Regions from separate parts of the Peribacillus sp. NPDC101481 genome, predicted to be linked through region 1. Evidence: riboswitches for the same ligand, from Rfam matches in the RefSeq annotation. Region 1 holds a riboswitch; the other holds the start of a gene.

Region 1 (7,969 bases):
AATCACGGAGTAACTGGACTCGGGCTTTCGTTATGAATGCGGCAGGTCCAACTGCCTCGGCGTATACCAGATTGTCGTAACTTGGGTCAGGCTCTGTGAAGCCAGGGTAATTTGGCGAGTTCCAATCGAATTTCCCTCCATCCACGATGACACCGCCAAGCGTAGTTCCATTTCCCAGAAGCCATTTTGTAGCGGAATGGATGACAATATCCGCTCCAAAATCAATTGGTCTGCATAGATACGGTGTCGCAAAGGTATTATCAACGATTAAAGGTATTCCGGCATCATGGGCGATTTTCGCTACCGCTTCAATATCAAGCACCCTCAAACTTGGATTTCCGATGGTTTCAGCAAAAATGGCTTTAGTTCTTGGCGTAATCGCCCTTTTGAAATTTTCAGGGTCATCTGGAGAAACGAACTTCACTTTAATCCCGTATTTAGGAAGAGTATTTTCAAAAAGGTTATACGTACCGCCATATAATGTAGATGCTGAAACAATCTCATCCCCTGCAGCGGCAATATTCAGGATTGAAAGTGAGATGGCAGCCATTCCGCTTGCTGTTGCCAATCCGCCGATTCCGCCTTCCAATAAGGCCATTCTTTCCTCAAAAACGCTGATCGTGGGATTATGGAGTCGTGAATATATATAGCCATTCTCCTTTAGGCCAAATAAATTCGCTGCATGGTCGGTGTCCTTGAACAAGTATGCATTGCTTTGGTAGATAGGAACTGCACGTGCACCTGTTTTATCAGCTTGCAGACCGCCATGAACACTCAATGTTTCGAAACGCAATTTTTTCCCTGACATATGATTTCACCTTTTTCTATGGATTTAGTTGGAATTATATGATGTCTGGCCTTTTATAAACAAAAAAACCACTTCAATAAGAAGAGGTTTCAAGAATACACCTCATCTACCAGAGCCAACACTCTGCTGGAATTAGCACCGTATATAAAAATTTATACCGGTTGCCGGGCTTCGTCGGGCCAGTCCCTCCGCCACTCTTGATAAGAACTATTAAATTCTGCCGTTACTTAATTCAAAATATAGCATTTTAGATTAAATCAGTCAATGAATTGTTAGAATATTCTTTGTTTAATTTCATCTAACATTCATATGTCCGCAACAAAGAAACCAACCACGGTTCCGATTGGTTTCTTAGCTGATTTCCTTAAGCAATCCGTACAAATAAGGAACGGATTGAAAGGCATATATTTTTTTGTGCAGCCGTCCTTCTTTGAAAAATAATAAACATGGAACACTTTCGATTTCATATGATTCGGCAATTGCTTGGACATAATTCATATTCATTTTGCCTGCCTTCAATTCCGGGAATAGCTCCAAGGATATCGTCAGCATCTTGGAGGCAACCTGACAAGTGCCGCATAAAGGGGTATATAAATATAAGCAAAAGGTTTCCCCATTTTCAACAGCAAGCTTACACTCTTCTTCTTTCCATTCCTGCATCAATTAGTCGTTCACCCTTTGACTTAAAAATTTCATTTTCACATTCATATTGGCAGATAGAAGCACAGTTGCGATATGATGTTCGGGTGAGCTTTCCACTTCTTTGTACATTTTATTAATATACAGGTGGTTCGCCTCAGGCATTTCCCTTCGGAACTGCTTCCGCAGCTTTTCTCCTGATTCATCTGCGTCAAAAAGGAGATAAACATCACGGTCCATCAATTCATCCACTAATTCATCCAGCTTAGTTAATGATATGGTCCCATTCGTACATCTTATTTCCACATCTTCATTTAAAACGGAGGCAACTTTTCTTCTATCGGAACTGCCTTCTACAATGATCACTTTATCGAATTCGCCCCACTCCATGTCATCACTCCATCTCACGAATTATGTGCGCAACTGCCACGGTACAAAATGAAAAAGAGAGCAGGCCTTTTCAGTCCCCCCTCTCCTTTTTTTTAACCGTTGATTAAACTCTCATACTCTTCAGCGCTCATCAAGCTTTCAATATCACTGCTATTAGATGGTTCAAGCACGACCATCCATGCCTTTTCATAAGGAGACTCATTTACATATTCAGGGTTGTCACTTAAATCTTCGTTTACTTCAATAACCTTGCCACTGATAGGTGCATAAAGCTCAGAAACGGTCTTAACGGATTCAACACTTCCGAATGGTTCGTTCGCTTTCAATTCATCGCCGATTTCCGGAAGCTCAACGAATACGATGTCCCCAAGCTCGGACTGTGCGAAAGCTGTAATTCCAATGCGCACTGTTCCATCTTCCGTTTTGACCCATTCATGTTCTTTTGTGTAACGAAGTTCTTTTGGTGTTGTTGTCATTATTAACCCTCCATATGTACATCTTATTTTATCTATTCCATTATAAGGTAGATTGTTTGTTTAAGTAAGGAATTAACCAAATATTTCGAGAAATTTTCAGTTCCAAACCTGTTCGAATTGTTCCTCTTTGAAACCTACCGTCACTTTGGTGCCATCCGTAACAATCGGCCTTTTCAGAAGCATGCCATCTGTGGACAATATATCAAGCATCTCTGCTTCAGAAGCTTCTTTCAGCTTATCCTTTAAGCCAAGCTCCCGATATTTTTGACCGCTAGTATTGAAAAACTTCTTCAACTCCAAATTGCTGATTTTATATAGTTGTTCTATTTCTGTTCGCGAAGGCGGATTTTCCGCTATATGGATTGCTTCATACTGCAGTTCATGATTATCAAGCCACTTCTTCGCGTTACGGCATGTGCCGCATTTTGGGTACCAATATAATGTTAAGCCCATCATTTCACCACCTATCAATAGAATACCCGTTTTCATCACGCAATACAACGAATTGTCTTTTGAATTTCCAATGCGATTTCATCAAAGGAAATAAGGGAATGCCTTCTCGGGCATTCCCTTTACTGATTTTGATTCATTTCTTAAAGAGCATATTTTTCAGCTTCGATTACCTTGACGGAAGCTTCACGTTTTTTCGCAATGACATTGATCGGATTATGCCTTGTCAGCTTACGGAGCGACGCAAGCATGATGCGAAGAGTATCGCCTGTTTCCACTGCGATTAACGTTTCCTTTGCGTGCTGTTCTATTTCATTGAAAGCTTCCTGAACGAAGATTTCTGTGTAAAGCACTTTTTGTTTGTTCTTCTCCAGACCTGTAGCTGCTATTGCTTTTTCCGTACGCAATACCACGGATTCCGCTGCATAGGCAAGGGATGCGATATCAGCAATGTTGGAGAGGATTTCTTGTTCTTGATCAAGAGTTTTGCCGTATTTCTGTGCAGCAAGGCCAGCTGCCAGAATCCCGATTTTCTTAGCATTTCTAACAAGCATTTTTTCTTGTGCCAATGGCTCATCACCAGGTTCTTCCGGCATCATCATCATTAATTCCTCTTGCAGGCTTTGAGCCTTTTGAAGAAGCGGCAATTCCCCTTTAAGTGCTTTCTTCAGGAAAGTTCCAGGGACAAGCAATCGATTGATTTCATTTGTACCTTCAAAGATCCGGTTAATCCGGGAATCACGATATGCTTTTTCAATTTCATACTCCTGCATGAAACCATAGCCACCATGAAGCTGTACGCCTTCGTCCGTAACATAATCCAACACTTCGGAAGCGAAGAATTTATTCAATGAACACTCAATGGCATATTCAGCGATTGCAGCAGCCATTGATTTCCCATCTTTCACTTGCTCATCCGTCAATTTGCTTTGTCTTTGTTCATAAAGGCCAACGGTACGGTATACAGAGCTTTCTGCTGCATAAATTTTGGATGCCATTGTTGCAAGTTTTTCTTTCGTCAAGTTAAAATCGGAAATTTTCGTTTTGAACTGTTGACGTTGATTCGTATAAGCTGCTGTAATCTCAAGGGCACGTTTAGATCCGCCGACAGCACCGACACCTAATTTATAACGGCCGATATTCAGGATATTGAAAGCGATGACATGTCCTTTTCCGGCTACACCCAAAAGGTTTTCGACTGGCACATGTACATCTTCAAGGATTAATGTACGTGTAGATGAGCTTTTGATTCCCATTTTCTTCTCTTCAGCACCAGTTGATACGCCATCATAATCACGCTCAACTATGAAAGCGGAGAATTGTTCGCCGTCGATTTTGGCGTATACACAGAAGACATCTGCAAAACCTGCATTTGTAATCCATTGTTTTTCACCATTTAAAATATAGTGTGTTCCTTCGGCATTCAATTTCGCTGTCGTTTTTGCTCCCAAGGCATCTGAACCTGAGCTTGGTTCCGTTAAGGCATACGCTGCAATCTTCTCACCCGTTGCCAGTAAAGGGAGGTATTTTTTCTTTTGTTCTTCATTCCCGAATAATACGATCGGCAAAGATCCGATACCTACATGTGCACCATGCGTAATTCCAAAGCCGCCTGAAAGTGCCATTTTTTCTGTAATCAATGCCGAACTGATTTTATCAAGACCCAATCCGCTGTATTCCTCAGGAACGTCAGCACCAAGTAAACCGATTTCACCTGCATGTTTCAGTAATTTAACGGAACGGTCAAATTCATGGTTTTCTAAATGTTCAACCTGCGGCAGAATTTCATTCTCTACGAAATCCTCGGTAGTTTTGGCGATCATTTTATGCTCATCAGAATAATCTTCCGGTGTAAACACTTGATCATACGTAATATCTTCTACTAAAAAGGCTCCGCCTTTAATGAGGTTATCTGTAGTTTGATTGGACATGTTATTTCCTCCTAAGTATTTAAGATAGTAAATCCGCCGGAAGCATGACAGCTTCCGGGAGGGGGGGATTAAGCCAATAATTCAAATACTCCAGCAGCACCCATTCCGCCGCCGATACACATTGTCACGACTCCGAACTGTTGGTTTCTGCGCTTCATTTCATGTAGCAGGCTTAATGTCAGTTTTGCCCCCGAACATCCTAGTGGATGGCCTAAGGCGATGGCTCCGCCATTTACATTGACAATCTCTTCATTCAAACCGAGCTCACGAATGATTTGAATGGATTGGGAAGCAAAGGCTTCATTCAATTCAAATAAACCAATATCCGATAACTCAAGACCCGCTAGCTTCAAAGCTTTAGGAATGGCTGCAATCGGTCCGATACCCATGATTTCAGGCGGTACTCCCGCTACAGCAAAGGAACGGAACTTACCCATCGGTTTCATCCCTAATGAAGAGGCCTTTTCCCCATCCATGACCATGACCGCGGCTGCACCATCACTCGTTTGTGAGGAATTCCCTGCTGTTACGGAGCCTGTAACAGAGAATGCAGGTCTTAGTTTTTTTAGCACTTCAGCAGTGGTGCCTGGACGAACGCCCTCATCCTGTGTAAATGTAAATGTTTTTTCCTTTAACTTAAGATCTGGTCCCACTGAACGAAGGGTTACGTCAACCGGCACGATCTCATCCGAAAACTTTCCTTCTGCAATGGCCTTCGCCGCCTTTTGATGACTACGAACAGAAAATGCATCTTGATCGTCACGGGAAATGCCGTATTTTTTTGCAACGGCTTCAGCAGTGTGGCCCATACCCATATAATATTCCGGTGCCGTTTCCGCAAGTCTCGCGTTCGGACGTGTTACATGGCCCATCATTGGCAAAAGGCTCATGGATTCCGCTCCGCCTGCAATGACAGTATCACTTTGGCCGAGCATGATCCTTTCCGCTCCATATGCGATGCTTTGCAGCCCGCTTGAACAGTAACGATTAATCGTTATGGCCGGTACTGTATAAGGTAATCCTGCCAATGCACCAATGTTACGAGCCATGTTCAATCCTTGCTCCGCTTCAGGCATTGCACAACCGATAATCAGGTCATCGATGGTGCCTTCATAATTTCCTGCACGCTTTAACGTTTCCTTTACGACAAGAGCCCCTAAATCATCAGGACGTACACTGGCAAGAGAACCTTTTTTCGCTCTTCCAACCGGAGTCCTTGCTCCAGCTACTATTACCGCTTCTTTCATGAGGATCCCCCTTACTCATTTTTAAGCTATTGATCTATTAATCTTCGTTTTGGCCATTTCTTCGTCCATTCATCAATTACGGAGTGGTTTGCCTTTAACAAGCATATGCTGCATCCTTGCTTGGGATTTCGGAGTCGAAACCAGTTTCAGGAATGCCTGTTTTTCTAGGTTCAAGATGTATTGTTCATCTACTTCCGTGCCAAATGGGAGTTTTCCCCCCGCCAGCACATATGCAAGCTCTTTGGCTATGACAAGGTCATGTTCTGATAAGAAACCTGAAAGGCGCATGGATTCCGCCCCTAATAGAAGTGCGGCATATCCCGTTTCACCTACGACAGGGATTTTTGTGCGGGCCGGAGCGATATAGCCTTGTTCATGCATGGAAATTACCGCCTGTTTCGCATCATATAGCTGATGATCCGCATTTACGCTTATTCCATCCGCTGAATTAAGGAAATTGTTCCCTCTCGCTTCCTCGGCGGAGGTAGAAACTTTTGCCATGGCGACCGTTTCAAATACTTGGTTGGCCACTTTCTGTAAGTCGAAGTCGACGCCCTTCGGCATATTCCTCAACGTCTTCACATAAAGTTCTTTAGTCCCGCCGCCGCCTGGAATCAAACCTACACCAGCTTCCACTAGTCCCATATACGTTTCTGTCGTTGCCTGGATGCGCGCTGCCGGAAGGGATACTTCAGCTCCCCCGCCAAGTGTCATATTAAACGGTGCAACCACTACAGGAACAGCACTGTACTTGATTTTAAGCATCGCCTTTTGGAATTGGCTGATGACCATATCGAGTTCAAAAATGTTGTCATCCTGTGCTTCCATCAGCATCATTGCAATATTAGCGCCTACACAGAAGTTCTTTCCTTGGTTTCCGATGACCAAGCCTTTAAAATTCGCTTCCGCTTCGTCGACCGCCGCATTGATCATTTGTATGATATCCAGACCGATTGCATTATTCGGTGAAGTGAATTCAAGAAGAGCCACTCCATCGCCGATATCCATCAGGCTTGCACCACTGTTTTTCTTGATTACGCCTTTTTGTTTCTTTATCGCTTTAAGATTCATCACTTTAGGATTTGCAACAAGTTCCTTATATTCACCATTATCATAATAGTGAACTATGCCATTTTCTTCTTTATAGAAGGAAGTGATGCCTTTAGCGAGCATATCCTTCACCCATTGCGGAACGGTGATGCCTTCCGCCTCCATTCGGGCTACCGATTTTTCTACCCCTATCGCATCCCATGTTTCAAATGGTCCTGTTGACCATCCGAAGCCCCATTTCATCGCTTGATCGATCGCCACGATGTCATCCGCGATGTCCCCAAGCAGCTGGGCAGAATACACAAGCGCCGGATTCAGGACATTCCAAAGTAATTGGCCGGTACGGTCTTCGCTATAAACAAGCGCTTTCATTTTATTTTCAAAGCCCTTGGCCTGTTTAGCCATTTCAATGGAAGGCGTTTTTAATCTTTTTCGTGCATCATATTCAAGGGTATCGGGATTCAGTTCAAGGATTTCCTTTCCTTTTTTCAAGAAAAATCCTTGGCCTGACTTGCTTCCAAGCCACCCATTCTTAAGCATTTCATTCATGAAATCAGGTATTTTGAAAACTTCTTTTTCTTCTCCATCCACCTGTTCATATACGTTTCTGGCAACATGTGCAAAGGTATCCAATCCAACTACATCAAGTGTCCGGAAAGTCGCACTAGTTGCCCTTCCAATCAACGGACCTGTAACCGAATCGACCTCACCAACACTGTATCCGCCTTTTTGCATTTCCCGCAGAGTGACCAATAAACCATAAGTTCCGATTCGGTTTGCGATAAAGTTAGGGGTATCCTTGGCTTCGACGACACCTTTTCCCAGTACATCTTCGCCGAATCGTTTCATGTATTCGAGCACTTCTGGTGAAGTTGCTTTAGTTGGAATAAGCTCCAACAACTTAAGATAACGCGGCGGATTGAAGAAGTGGGTTCCCAGGAAGTGCTTTTGAAAGTCCTCCGAACGGCCTTCTGCCAT
Region 2 (7,969 bases), on a different contig from region 1:
TCAGCCGTAACGAATAGAACTTCGGCGCCTTTAGCGGTATGGGCTCGCTGCCATTCAGGGAAACGGATGTCATAACAAATGAAACCAGCACATATTTTTTCATCAAGAGTAAATAAACCATCCTTTTCTCCTGGCTTCAGGAAATGATGTTCATCCATTAACTGAAATAAGTGAAGCTTATCATATTCTTTTATGAGATTTCCCTGTTTATCGATGATGATCATGGTGTTATAGATTCCCTTGCCCGTTTTTTTCGCAATGGAACCGCCTACGATGTGAATCTCGTGTTTCCTTGCCTGTGTTTTAAGAAATTCAATCGTTTTTTCCGCCTCTTGATCAGCAATCTCATTTAACCTGCTTAAGTCGTATCCGGTTGTCCAAAGCTCTGGTAAAATGACGATATCGGGTTCTGACCGTGCTGCTTTTTCAAACCATTGTTCCGCAACCTGAAAATTGATATCCGGTTGCCCGAATGCTATATCCATTTGAATACAAGCTATTTTCCACTTCATCGTTTAAAACCCCCCACATGTAAAAAATGCTTTACAAGACTATGATAAACATATATCATTTGTGTCTAGAATTTCAAGAAATTTCAGAGAAGGTGTATAAATGGTGCAATTCGAAAAATCCAGACAGCTTCAGGACCTACCCAAGCAATTTTTTGCCTCACTAGTAGCAAAAGTCAATGCCATTACGGAGCAAGGACATGATGTCATTAATTTAGGCCAGGGAAACCCTGATCAGCCGACACCAGACCATATCGTGAAAAGCTTGCAGTCTGCTGCTGAAAAAACGGTTAATCATAAATATTCGCCATTCCGGGGGCATCAATATTTAAAAGATGCTGCTGCCGTCTTTTATGAACGTGAATTCGGTGTCAAGCTGGATCCGAAAAGTGAAGTGGCGATTCTCTTCGGGGGAAAGGCAGGCCTTGTCGAACTGCCGCAGTGTTTATTGAATCCGGGTGATACGATCCTTGTTCCGGATCCCGGCTATCCGGATTATCTTTCCGGTGTTGTTTTAGCCCAGGCAAAGACCGAATTCATGCCCTTGACAGAAGAAAATGATTTTCTTCCAAAATACAGTGACATACATAAACAAGTACTTGATAAAGCCAAAATGATGTTCTTGAACTATCCGAACAATCCCACAGGTGCTTCTGCAACTGAAAGTTTCTTTGATGAGACCGTCTCTACTGCAAAAGAGCATTCAATTTGTGTGGTCCACGACTTCGCTTATGGGGCGATAGGATTCGACGGAAAAAAACCGATAAGCTTTCTCCAGTCAGAGGGAGCGAAGGAAATAGGAATAGAAATATACACACTATCGAAAACATACAATATGGCAGGGTGGAGAGTCGGCTTCGCAGTGGGGAATAAGAGTGTCATAGAAGCTCTTGAACTATTACAAGACCATCTTTATGTGAGTCTGTTCCCGGCGATACAAGAAGCTGCTGCAAGCGCTTTGCTTGACTCGCAGAGCTGTGTAGAGCAGTTAGTGCAGATGTACGAGGGACGAAGGAATGTTTTCATTGAGCGATTGAGGGCAATCGGCTGGGATGTCAAAGCTCCTGCGGCATCATTTTTTGCCTGGCTCAAGGTACCTAAAGGTTTTACGTCCGAGAGTTTTGCAGACTATTTATTAACGCATGCCCACGTTGCTGTTGCCGCAGGGAATGGATTTGGTGAATTTGGCGAAGGTTATGTCAGGGTAGGGCTGCTGACTTCGGAAGAACGGCTGAAAGAGGCTGTGGAACGGATAAGTAAATTAAAATTATTTTAACCACAATGATATATCCGATTAATTCACCCTTAAATAGTTAAAACTTATTGACAAAGTAGGGATTACCTGTCAGAATACAAAATAAATTCTTAATCTTTCGATACTTGGATGCAAATTTATATATCAGCGTTTTCTTATTTTGAGCAGGTGGAGGGACTAGCCCTATGAAGCCCAGCAACCGACCGTAATTCCATTGTAAAATGGGGCGGAATTCTTCGCCGGATTTTTCTTGAAATCCACAAGGCACGGTGCTAATTCTTGCAGCCAATGGCTGGGAGATAAGAAGATGGCTTATTAAAGCCTCTTCTTTATGAAGGGGCTTTTGCCATTTTGAGACCATTTCAGGTTAATGACATCGAGAGTTTACTAACGTGATATAGGAGTGATCAAATGAGCGAGATAGTCGCTACTTATTTAATTCATGATTCTAAGGGGAATCATGAGAAAAAAGCAGAGAGCATTGCCTTAGGTTTGACTGTCGGGACATGGACGGACCTGCCCCATTTAGTCCAGAAACAACTGGAAAAACATAAGGGACGCGTCGTATCGGTGACACCACTTTCCGAAGAAGAGAGGGCAAACAGCTACTTTAATCGTAAAGTATACCGTTCGCTTATTAAAATTGCCTATCCGGCAAGGAATTTCTCCAATGATTTACCTGCAATCCTAACGACGGTCTTCGGCAAACTTTCATTGGACGGGGAAATAAAACTTATCGACTTGGATTTTGTCGGTGATATTCAAAAAGCCTTTCCCGGGCCGCAATTTGGCATTGAAGGCATTAGGAAAAAGATTGGCGTATTTAACCGGCCCCTGGTGATGAGCATCTTTAAAGGTGTATTAGGAAGAGACCTAACATTCCATAATGAGCAACTGAGGCAACAAGCATTAGGAGGTGTCGACCTAGTTAAAGATGATGAGATCCTCTTTGACCAGGAACTGACTCCATTTTTCGATAGAATAAAAACGGGAAAACGAATATTGAATGATGTCTATGAAACCACTGGCCACCGAACTTTATATGCAGTCAATCTATCAGGGAAAACATTTGAATTATTGGATAAGGCAGAGCAAGCGGCTGATGCAGGGGCAGATGCCTTGTTGTTCAACGTTCATACATATGGTTTGGATGTAATGCAGGCCTTGAGTGAACATGATCGTATCAAGCTGCCGATCATGGCGCACCCCGCATATAGCGGAGCATTGTCAGCTTCATCATTTTATGGGGTCGGCTATCCATTATTGCTTGGTAAATTAGTAAGGTTATCAGGTGCGGATTTATCCTTGTTCCCGTCCCCTTATGGAAGTGTCGCACTTGAAAAAAAGGAGACCTTGGCGATTGCTGAAGCTCTGACAAAAGATGAACTTTCATGGGAAAAAGCCTTCCCTGTTCCTTCTGCTGGCATTCATCCGGGCATGGTTCCGGATCTAATCAAGGATTTTGGAATCGATAGTGTGATTAATGCCGGAGGTGGAATTCACGGGCATCCTGATGGAGCAGATGGCGGGGCAAAGGCTTTCCGATCCGCTGTGGAAGCCGTACTGGCAGGAAAGGAACTATCTGAAGCGGCTGCTGAGGATGAAACACTAAAAAAAGCTCTTGTGTTATGGGGAGGCCTATAAGAAATAATGAAACCGATCATCTTTTGTGATTTTGACGGAACGATCACCAACTCGGATAATATCATTTCCATCATGAAGAAATTTGCGCCTCCGGAATGGGAAGCGTTGAAAGACGGTGTCCTTCAGCAAAAAATCAGTATATCTTCGGGAGTAGGGGATATGTTTTCCCTGCTTGATAGCGGCTTGAAGGATGACATCATCCAATATGTAAGAAAGACGGCAGGCATTCGTCCAGGGTTTTATGAATTCGTTGAGTATACGAAACAAGCCAACATCCCTTTATATATTGTAAGCGGGGGCATGGATTTTTTCATTGCACCGCTTTTGAATGATATCTTGCCAACAGAGTCCGTTTATTGCAACCGTGCATTTTTTGATAAGGAAAAGATTTATATTGAGTGGCCGCATTCTTGTGATGATCAATGTAATAATGGATGCGGTTGCTGCAAGCCATCCATTATGAGGGAAATTGCGGGTGCGGAAGATTTTAAATTCGTTATTGGAGATTCCGTAACGGATTTTGAAGCTGCAAAACAGGCGGATATTGTCATAGCCCGTGACATACTGCTTGAAAAATGCGATAGCGAAGGGATTCCACATCAAGGTTTTGAAACGTTTTTTGATGTAATTGATATTATTAAGCAGCAGATGGGTGGGTAAAGCGTGAATAATCATTCTAAAGAATGGCAGGAGCTGGCAGATGTTAAAGCTGAACTGGCCGAAAGGGATTGGTTTATGGGAACTAGCGGGAACTTGTCCATTCGGGAACCCAAAAGCCCTTTCTTTTATATTACGGCAAGCGGTAAGGATAAAAGGAAGCAATCGGATTCGGACTTTTTACTGGTGGATTTAAAAGGAAAGCCAGTTGAAGAAACGAACCTAAGACCATCGGCCGAAACTTTACTTCATACAGTCATTTACCGGAAAACGAATGCGAACTGTGTACTCCATGTCCATACAGTTGAAAATAATGTGATATCCGAATTGTACGGGGATGAGGGCCAAGTTTCTTTTCGTAATCATGAAATCATTAAAGCGACCGGTCGGTGGGATGAAGATTCGGAACTTCGGATTCCAATCATATATAATCATGCTGACATTCCGCTGTTATCCGATAAGTTCGAGCCACATGTCGAAGAAGACTCTGGCGCCGTGCTGATCCGCAATCATGGTATTACGGTTTGGGGTAAAAGCGGACTCGAAGCAAAGAGAATACTTGAAGCTTGCGAATTTTTATTTCAATATCAACTGTTGCTAAATCAACAAAAGGCATTTGCAGTTTCTTTAAGGTAAACACTAATGAAGGAGGAATGAATGATGGCGACGATAAGATTCCAGGAAACAAACGAGGTTATTGAAAACGGTGAACAGGTAAAAGGATTTTTAGAAACACAAGGGGTTATTTATGAGCAATGGGACATTTCTAAATTACCGGCCCATCTCGTGGAAAAATACGATCTAACAGATGCTGAAAAGGAGGAAATCCTTGTAGCATTCCAATCAGAGATAGCGGAAATCTCCGAAAGAAGAGGCTATAAAGCGCATGATATCATCACATTATCCGATGCGAATCCAAACTTGGATCAAATGCTTGAAAACTTTAAGCAGGAACATCACCATGAAGATGATGAAGTGCGTTTCATAGCAGGCGGTACGAGTATCTTTGCGATTGAAGGCAAAGATAAACAGTGGTTTGACGTGCGCCTTAATCCAGGTGATCTTATTAGTGTACCAGAATCAACAAGACATTATTTCACGCTTGCAGAAGATAGGAAAACTGTTGCTGTCCGCATTTTCGTTACAGCGGCAGGATGGGTGCCGATTTACGAAAAAGACGAAGTTCAAGCATGAATCAATGTTAAAAAACCAGCTTCCGGGCTGGTTTTTATTTGTAGAAAAAAGGGAAGTCGGAATGGTCTCACCTAACCTTGATTTTATAAAAAAACATGATTTATCCCTTTGTGTTTTTTCTATTTATAGGAAAGAAATCTCGCAAGATTGAAGAAATTTGCGACACTCCTGCCGAATAACTGGCTAGCCGAGACCCCACAGACGCTTGCGTCGAGGAGGCTCGGGAGACAGTCGGCGGAAAGGGAGCGGATTTCTGAAATCGACTGGACGTTTTTAAATAAAAAACTGCAGTCGAACTCGCTTTTCTTCGAATTTGCCTAGTCTGAAACCAGCTTACGGGCTGGTTTTTTTATGTGAATCCGGCAAGTGCTTTAGTAAGGTAATTATGATAAAATTTAACGGAATCGAATTTAACCGGATCATAGGAGCAGATAAGAATGAAAACAACCGAAGTGTACATATTGGGCGGCTTTCTCGGCAGCGGGAAAACGACGCTTCTTCGAAATATATTAAAGCAGGAAAGTGACGCGGGCAGAAAAGTGGCCGTGCTTTTAAATGAGCTCGGCAGTGTATCGGTTGACAGCGGACTCATTGGTGATGGAGTGCCTCTGAAGGAGTTGTTTGACGGGTGCATCTGCTGCACAATTCAAGATAAACTGGAAGTTCAGCTTCATGAATTGCTAACCGAAAATGACTTGGATGCGGTTTATATTGAAACGACGGGCGCTGCTCATCCAGTTGAAGTATTGGATGGCATCATGTCCCCGATCTTCGCCAAAAGGCTGGAGTATAAAGGGATTATCACCGTGGTCGATTTATTAAGGTGGCGCGATCGCGAGGAACTGTCTCCGCAGCTTCGACAGCTGCTTGCCGAGCAAATCCACCATGCCGATTTCATACTATTGAATAAAGCGGATTTAGTAAGTGAGATGGAGGCCGCACAGCTGATATATACGATACAGGCACTGAATACGGATGCTGTATGTTTATTGACGGAGTATGCAGACGTTTCCTTGAAATCATTGCAAGGGATGCAAAGAAATCGGCAAAATAGCCATCAAAAGCTTGATGTACATGACAATTTGCATTTAACTGCAGTCGTTCATACCTTTGAAGGTGCGGTGGCACAAACCGACTTTGAAGAGTGGCTTAGGTCCCTGCCGGAAACGGTATATAGAATGAAAGGATACATTTCTTTTACACATTCACAATACCCCCATTTATTTCAATACTCATACGGAATGCCGATGTATATGAATGAAATGATGAAAATGCCATTGAATATCGTCATCATCGGGGAAAAGTTGGATGAGGAAATGTTGATCGGTCAGTTGAAAGCTTTGGAAGCGAGAGCGGTCCGATAAACGTTTACCGCCCATAAAAGAAGGGAAACATATAAGAAGACTTTCTTATCAAGGAGGCGGTATTAATGCCATGGAATAAGAACGATTACCCAAATTCGATGAAGAATCTAGATAAAGATGTCAGGGAAAAGGCTATAGAGATCGCGAATGCATTATTGGATGAAGGATATGAGGATGGAAAAGCCATTCCAATTGCCATAGACCGGGCTAAGATGTCGGTGGGAAAAGATTGAAAAAATGGTCAGACCCATTTGAGGGTCTGACCATTTTTATTCTTGCATTCCAAAGGCGGCAAATGTCTTTTCGTCTTCTATTAATCCACACGCAGCACATTGCACCCGAACTTCAGGACCATTATATGCTAGATGGAACGGCTGAAGGGAATCGTTCGAATATTGTTCAACAATCTCACCGGATTGCGGATCCTTTTTAACGGGGGTTGCTACTTGCTGAATGAGATTGAAGCGAGATTTATTTGTCCGGCAATTCGGACAGCGGTATACTTGAGACACTGTACTCACTCCTTTTTTGAATTTTAAAAAGCGTAATCGTATTATTAAGATAGTCTTTACGAACTTGATCAATAATATGTATGAATTAGTAATGGATGGAAGGGATACTATGAAGGAAAATATCAGGCAAGAAGAATTACTGGTGGCTTATTTAAGCATATGGAACAATCGTAAGGTGACCGATGTAGGTGGAAGGGAAGTTTTGCCGGAACTCATCCGCCGTGAGCTTTTGGATGAAAATGCCCATCCCCGTGCCCGAAAACCAGTATTGGAGAAATTTTACCTCTCCATTAAACGCGTGCTGGAATCTTCGCTTTCGGAAGAAATGAAAAATGCGATCGTCATGCTCTATATCACTGAATTGGAAAGATTATGATTCCAGATTGTGATACGGTTGCTTGTTAGCAAATATTCTTATCCGCTTCATACTTTTTTCACAAATCATTGTTAAAATTTTAAAAAAATAGATATTTAATGAATAAGGAGCTTAAAATATGAAGTGGGGCATTGGGGTTTTTCTTGCCATCGTACTGCTTACTGGGTGTAATAGCGGTAATGCATTTACTAAAATCAATAAAAGTGAATCTTTCCTGGCGACTGTCAATATCAAGGATACTTCTCTGACTTTTATAGATGAAAACTATCATCCATTTGCAAAATGGGATATTTCAGAACCATTTACCGGAGCCCTGCTCCTGGCAGACAAAGATACTATCCTGCTTTATGGAAAAGAGATGAAGAAAGTCCAAGTTTACTCTTTATCAGCAGGAAAACTGATAAACAGTTGGGAAATTGGGAAAGGAATCGTCAATATGCAATTGTTACGTGATGGAA

What was found. A riboswitch is a leader RNA that binds a small molecule or an ion and turns the genes downstream of it on or off. The one in region 1 is predicted to bind S-adenosylmethionine.
Region 2: linked by a shared signal. The riboswitch ahead of mtnW (2,3-diketo-5-methylthiopentyl-1-phosphate enolase) and the one ahead of ACIROD_RS20860 (O-acetylhomoserine aminocarboxypropyltransferase/cysteine synthase family protein) in region 1 are both predicted to bind S-adenosylmethionine.

The regions. Positions count from the first base shown of each region.
Region 1 is NZ_JBIWNJ010000003.1:437,194-445,162, reverse strand. Features, by position in the region: gene ACIROD_RS20860 (O-acetylhomoserine aminocarboxypropyltransferase/cysteine synthase family protein) at 1-808, opposite strand, end outside; SAM riboswitch class I at 908-1,015, opposite strand; gene ACIROD_RS20855 (thioredoxin family protein) at 1,160-1,468, opposite strand; gene ACIROD_RS20850 (toprim domain-containing protein) at 1,472-1,837, opposite strand; gene gcvH (glycine cleavage system protein GcvH) at 1,930-2,313, opposite strand; gene ACIROD_RS20840 (arsenate reductase family protein) at 2,410-2,766, opposite strand; gene ACIROD_RS20835 (acyl-CoA dehydrogenase family protein) at 2,907-4,694, opposite strand; gene ACIROD_RS20830 (acetyl-CoA C-acetyltransferase) at 4,763-5,941, opposite strand; gene ACIROD_RS20825 (3-hydroxyacyl-CoA dehydrogenase/enoyl-CoA hydratase family protein) at 6,014-7,969, opposite strand, start outside.
Region 2 is NZ_JBIWNJ010000001.1:558,795-566,763, reverse strand. Features, by position in the region: gene ACIROD_RS02615 (carbon-nitrogen family hydrolase) at 1-512, opposite strand, end outside; gene ACIROD_RS02610 (pyridoxal phosphate-dependent aminotransferase) at 613-1,785, shown strand; SAM riboswitch class I at 1,917-2,070, shown strand; gene mtnW (2,3-diketo-5-methylthiopentyl-1-phosphate enolase) at 2,176-3,408, shown strand; gene ACIROD_RS02600 (2-hydroxy-3-keto-5-methylthiopentenyl-1-phosphate phosphatase) at 3,415-4,068, shown strand; gene ACIROD_RS02595 (methylthioribulose 1-phosphate dehydratase) at 4,072-4,701, shown strand; gene ACIROD_RS02590 (cupin domain-containing protein) at 4,726-5,259, shown strand; gene ACIROD_RS02585 (CobW family GTP-binding protein) at 5,697-6,623, shown strand; partial or broken gene ACIROD_RS02580 (DUF2188 domain-containing protein) at 6,689-6,835, shown strand; gene ACIROD_RS02575 (DNA alkylation repair protein) at 6,893-7,135, opposite strand; gene ACIROD_RS02570 (hypothetical protein) at 7,245-7,511, shown strand; gene ACIROD_RS02565 (YncE family protein) at 7,630-7,969, shown strand, end outside.